2 regions of the Pseudoalteromonas sp. SG41-1 genome follow, and region 2 is predicted to be linked to the other one. Evidence: riboswitches for the same ligand, from Rfam matches in the RefSeq annotation. Region 2 holds a riboswitch; the other holds the start of a gene.
The links. Region 2 has a riboswitch for lysine ahead of dapA (4-hydroxy-tetrahydrodipicolinate synthase). Riboswitches for the same ligand answer to the same signal wherever they lie in the genome.
Positions count from the first base shown of each region.

Region 1: it holds a riboswitch for lysine, as region 2 does, so the genes downstream of both, lysC (lysine-sensitive aspartokinase 3) here and dapA (4-hydroxy-tetrahydrodipicolinate synthase) in region 2, are expected to answer to the same signal.

Region 1 covers NZ_JACJFL010000033.1:3,513-6,706, reverse strand. Annotated here, with positions in the region: gene nhaD (sodium:proton antiporter NhaD) at 1-1,003, shown strand, start outside; lysine riboswitch at 1,118-1,289, shown strand; gene lysC (lysine-sensitive aspartokinase 3) at 1,367-2,770, shown strand; gene H5203_RS15890 (4'-phosphopantetheinyl transferase superfamily protein) at 2,747-3,194, opposite strand, start outside.
Region 2 covers NZ_JACJFL010000023.1:54,488-57,681, reverse strand. Annotated here, with positions in the region: gene H5203_RS13605 (YdiU family protein) at 1-397, opposite strand, end outside; gene H5203_RS13600 (DNA-3-methyladenine glycosylase I) at 406-1,107, opposite strand; lysine riboswitch at 1,298-1,491, shown strand; gene dapA (4-hydroxy-tetrahydrodipicolinate synthase) at 1,624-2,508, shown strand; gene H5203_RS13590 (2,3,4,5-tetrahydropyridine-2,6-dicarboxylate N-succinyltransferase) at 2,524-3,194, shown strand, end outside.

The sequences.
Region 1 (3,194 bases), on a different contig from region 2:
TTTGAACTCTAAAGGTTTTATCCAAAATATTGTGCATAAGATAATGCCCAGTGCTATCAGCGAACGCAAACTGATGTTTTTGATTGGCGGGTTCTCCTTCTTATTTTCGTCGATTTCAGACAATATCACAGCCACATTAATTTCCCTTGCGGTGGTTATGTCGTTAAAACTCGATCCGAAAAAGCTAATTAAATACGCTACGCTTATCATCTTTAGTGTGAACTCGGGCGGAGTGTCGTTAATTACCGGTGATGTTACTACCTTGATGATTTTCCTTGATGACAAAGTTACCATTGGTCACTTGCTATTGTTGGTTGTGCCTGCGTTATTTAGCGTGGCGCTATTGGCCATTATGCTGTCATTTGGGCTCAACGGCCAAGTTGAGTTTACCAAACAAGAGGACCGTCGCATTGAGAAAACAGATATCACTATTGCAGTGATTTTCTTATCAACGATTGTCGGGACATTAACGTTAAGCGTGCTTTATCATGTGCCGCCTTTGTTAACTTTCTTATTTGGTTTGTCGTTGATGTTTTTAGTAGCGCAATTTTTAATGCGCAAAAAAGATGTGAATAAAAAAATCATCGATTATATTCGCGAAATAGAATACGACACCTTGCTGTTCTTCGTTGGCGTATTATTACTTGTAGGCGCCCTGAAAGAAGTCGGTATGCTCAGTAAGTTCACTCACCTTTACGAGTTAATGCCAGCACAATACGCTAATTATTTAATGGGTATATTATCAGCTGCGGTTGACAACGTACCACTAACGGCTGCGTTACTTAAAGCTGAAATAGTGATGAGTCCACAACAATGGTTGTCGTTTACGTATGCAACTGGGGTGGGGGGGTCCATGCTTATTATTGGCTCGGCTGCCGGTATTATCGCTATGAGTAAAGTAAAAGCACTTACCTTTATGAGTTATTTACGTATGTCGGTGTATTTATTAATCGCTTATACAATTGGTTATATGGGATCGTATTTAGCAGGTAGCTTTATTTAATTGCTTTTATTATTTAAAACAACTTGACAGCTAGACGTCTAAACGATAACTTTCAAAGCCCGCTTAATAGCGGGTTTTGTTATTTAATTACTAATAATTTACGTAATTAATCTAACATTCAGAAGAGGTGCGGTACTTAGGTACTTAATGTTAGGCGACGTATGCCTGTAATCATTAAGGAGGGAAGTACTCGCCGAGGAAAGCAACTGGACGTCACAGTGGTTTTTCGGTTTATGGGGCTGAATCCTCAAAACTGTCACCAATTAGGTGGAGAGCTTCTGGCAGTGGACTTTTCTTATCGAGCACCCCCTTGCCAAGTTCTTCTTGTTTTATCGTGGTATGAATGCCACAAAAGGAGACGACATGAATACCCAATTAGCTGCAACTAACTTGCAACAGTCAGCACAAAATCAAAAATCAGACTACGTAGTCGCAAAGTTCGGTGGCACCAGTGTGGCTAACTTTGAAGCGATGAGCCGTTGCAGTGAAATTATTGTAGCCGATAACAACGTACGAGTAGTGGCCGTAAGTGCCAGCGCAGGAGTGACTAATCACCTTGTGACCTTATGTAAAAAAGATTTATCAGCAGATGAGCGCAATGAGAACATTGCTGGCGTTATTGCTATTCAAGAAGCTATTTTAAATGAGCTGTCATTGGATGCTGATTTAGCTCATGGCTTTGATGAAACCATTAAAGCTTTTAAGTCACTTGCCAGTGAGCCACTAAAATCAAAGCAACAACATGATGAGTTATTGAGCTTTGGTGAGCGTTTATCATCCTATTTATTTACTCAGGTACTGCGTTTAAATGGCTTAAATGCGGTGCGTTTTGATGTGCGACAGGTATTAAAAACCGACAGCCAGTTTTCTAAAGCAACCCCAGATGTAGCTGCAACAGCAATGGCCGCAAAAGAGCATTTAATTCCGTTATTAGCTGAACAGGTTATTGTAACTCAAGGCTTTATAGGCAGTGACGCGCATGGTCAAACTACCACACTTGGTCGTGGTGGTTCAGATTACAGTGCGGCATTACTGGCCGAAGCTATAAACGCTAAAAGCGTGCACATTTGGACTGATGTCGTGGGCATTTTTAGCACCGATCCGCGCTTATGTGCTAAGGCTACGCCGATTGCGCGTTTAAGTTTTGATGAAGCGGCCGAAATGGCTACCTTTGGGGCGAAAGTATTACATCCGGCAACTATCTTACCTGCGAGCCGCAGCCATATTAGTGTGTTTGTTGGTTCTAGCCGTGAGCCTGAACGTGGTGGTACCTGGATCGAACGTGAGAAATCACAAATCCCCGGAATTCGTGCTGTCACGCAGCGTAAAAATCAAATATTGTTAACCTTAAAAAGCCCCGAAATGCTTTTGGCTAGTGGTTTTTTAGCCCACGTGTTTACAATTTTAAGTGAGTTTAATATCTCGGTTGATTTGGTAACTACCTCAGAGATAAGTGTTGCAATTACTTTAGATAATGCGCCAAATGCCTCGCGTCCTGAGCTTGATCAAGAATGCCTTGATAAGTTAGCGGAGTTTTGCCACGTGTCGGTTGAGAACAATTTAACCTTAGTGGCATTAATTGGTTCACAAATTCAATTACGTCAGCAAGAAATTAACTTAATGAATGTATTAAGCGATTTTAATATTCGCTTAATTTGTCATGGCGCAAGTAAACATAACCTGTGCTTTTTAGTGGAGCAGAGCGAGTCAGACTTTGTTGTGCAAGCGATCCACAGCCGTTTATTAGAAGTTCAAAACGCCGCGTAATTGGGCGGTAGAATTTACCACAGAGCACTGCCAGACAGTGCTCTTGTCACTTACCACACTAATATCAAACTCATGATATTGACAACTCAGCGCTGTTAAATTTGCTCGCTCAAGTTCAGTAAATACATTGGGGCTGAGTAATTTTGCAATTGGTTGGCTGGTGGCTTTGGCAAGTGCTTCTTTTAAGGTCCATATTCTAAAAAATCGTTCTGCGCTTTGCTGATCTTGCGTTATTAAATTTACCTCATCAAGATGATAAAAATGCTTAGCGAGCTTTGCAAATGGGCGCTTCAGGTTTATTTTTTCAATATCAAAACCAAATTCAATTCGTTCTACATTTAATGCAGCACCGACAAAACCATTAGAGTGGGATAAACAACTACGCAATACAGTGTCACTGTCAGTTATATGTAGCAGTAATTTA
Region 2 (3,194 bases):
CCTCACTCATTATATATTCACGTACCGCAGGACCGATTGCGCAACGGCCATCACCTCCACGTGAAAATGGCGTAGCACCAGAACCTTTGAGTTGAATGTCCCAAAGCTGTTGCTGCTGATCAGTGACAGCCCCTAATAAATGTGCTCGCCCATCACCTAAACGCGGTGAAAAATGTCCAAATTGATGCCCTGAGTAACCTAATGCCACAGCAGCAACATCGCTGTTATTAAGATTACCAGAAAAAATTACCGCACGTTCTGATGTGGCAACCTCAATATTAATCTGCCTAGCTAACGTATCGTTCCACAGCAGTAAGTTTGGAGCAATAACAGCACTTGGCTGATCAGCCACAGCAAAATCATCAGCAATCTGGGTGTAACGAGCAACTAATTTCATAGTATTCCTTAGGCTTGGGTTGTTTGTATGCCAACGCGATTATCGCCCACGCTGTATGCAACTAACAAACTGAGCTCTTGAAGGCTTAATCCGCTTTGTTGCTGCAATTCATTAAAAAAATGTTGAGCGCTGGTAAGTGACTTTTTAGTTTGTAAACCGCCATCAATTATCTTATGAGCACGGAGATAACTTTCTACATCACGCGAGAATAAAAAAGTGTCTTTCCCTAAGGTTCGCAATGCATAAGGGCCGGTGTTACCACCTAAACGCGCCCCATGCTTTTTTAAATACCCCCACAAACCAATAATATCGTCGCTCGGCCAATCTGCAATAAACTGACTAAAACTGCCATGTTCACTTGCCACTTCATGGATCATATACGCATTTTCTGGGATCGTTTGCACTTTTTTAAAGTTACGAACGATTCGCTCATCGGTGGCTTTTTGCTCAAGCATATCTGGCGGCATCATTAATAATTTAGCCACACTAAAATCCCAAAATACTTCCCGAAAACCTGGCCATTTATTGTTGATCACTGACCAATAAAAACCACTTTGAAAAATTTTGCGGGTAAACTCTTCAAGCCATGCATCATCAGGTAAAGCAGTTAATTGCTTTGCATTTTGAGGGGCAACAAGTAAGTGCTGTAACATTACTTCGCTACCTTTTCGCTGTGCCGCTCGTTGATATATATCTTGAAATTTTTCCATTACTCACTACCACTGCTTGTTATTACGCTTACTGTAACGCTATTTACGTTGTAAAAAAATGTCAGGAGCACATTGCAGCTAAAAATAAACTTAAAAATATCCAGCCTTGACACCTAGACGGCTAAAATGCTTTAATCTTCCGTATTACCCCTATTAAAGGTGTGAGTTTTAAACGATAAAACTTGCACCATGGGCTAGAAGAGGTGCGTTATTCAGGTAACGTATGTGAGGAGCACACACTCCAGTGATCATACGTGAGGGGAATTAACGCCGAGAAGTAACACTTTTTGTGAAGTTTTACTTCGGGCGACTGGGTTGAATCCCAGCGACTGTCACCAATAGCAGCTTGGCTGTTAAAATATTTGGTGGAGAGCTTCTGGTCTTAGCGTAATAAGGCCATAGCGCCCTATTATATTAAGCCCATTCGCTCTTCGAATTATTAGTTCGAACGACGTTAATGTGGCTCCAATCATAAAAGCTTATTAACTCCTCGAATCACTTATAAGTTCGTGAGAGATGATCAATAACTTCAATTTAAATGACTACCCTTTGTGGACGGCACTCGTCACGCCATTTACTGACGCTGGTGAAGTCGACTATGCCACTCTTGATCAGTTAGTTGCACAGCAGCAAGTGGCTAACAATGGTATTTTATTACTTGGTAGCACTGGCGAAGGCCTCGCACTAACACTCAAAGAGCAACAAGCGATTGTTGAACACGTGTGCCAATTAACGCCAACAGTACCACTGATGGTTGCAGTAGGCGGTATAAACCTAAAGCAACAAATTGCCTGGGTTGAATACTGTAATCAGTTACCCATTCATAGCTATTTACTGGGCACTCCCCTATACGCTAAGCCCGGCGTAGTAGGCCAAACACATTGGTTTGAAAGCTTACTTAATACCAGTAAACATCCTTGCATGCTTTATAACGTACCAGGGCGCAGTGCTGTTGATATTCCATCGGCCGTAATTAGCAACTTAAAAGACCATAAAAACTTGTGGGCACTCAAAGAAGCCAGTGGCGACATTGCTAAATTTGAAGGTTTTAGAAAAGTCGCACCTAATTTAGCTATTTTTAGCGGTGACGATGCACTGATGCCTTACTTTGCCCAGGCTGGCGCAAAAGGTTTAGTCTCTGTGGCTGCTAATGCATGGCCTGTGCAAACCCATGAGTTTGTAAAACGAAGTCTCAGCGGTCAACACCCCAATTTATTTGCCGACTGGTCACAAGCCATTCAAAGCTTGTTTGCTGTCGCAAACCCTATCCCCGTCAAAGTATTGATGCATTTACAAGGGCGAATTAACAGCCCGTACTTACGTCCACCTTTGACGCATCTTGAGTTAACGCAAACTGATTGTATTAACAACGCAAACAACACCATTTTATCTTGGCATTAAATACAGGTTTTTATAATGAGCTGGTTAGAACTACTAAATAATTTAGAATCGGGCGCAGTGCGCGCAGCAACACAAGACGACAACGGCCAATGGCATGCTAACGTTCTGGTAAAACAAGGTATTTTAGAAGCGTTTAAAAATGGCACTAATACCGAATTTCCAGGTGGCTTTGTTGATAAACACAATTTAGCACCACAAGGTTTTGCAGCCGATGCTGGAGTGCGTATGGTACCTGGTGGCTCAAGCGTTCGCCGTGGCGCACACGTTGCTAAGGGCACGATTATTATGCCACCAGCATATGTAAACATTGGTGCGTTTATCGATGAAGGCACTATGGTTGATAGCCACGCGTTAGTGGGGTCGTGTGCGCAAGTAGGTAAAAATGTACATTTAAGCGCTGCAGTACAACTAGGCGGTGTACTTGAACCTATTGGTGCAAGCCCGGTGGTGGTAGAAGACGATGCATTCATCGGTGCAGGTTGCGTGATTGTTGAAGGCGTAGTAGTGAAAAAAGGCGCGGTGCTCGCACCAGGTGTACGCTTATCAGCAACTATTCCAGTTTATGACTGTGTTAATGAGCGCCAGCTGGCTAAAGGCGAGCCTATTCCTGAATACGCGATTGTTATTCCAGGCTCTCGTCCAGCTTCTAATACTTGGGCCCGCGAGCAAGGATTAAGTATGTCGTG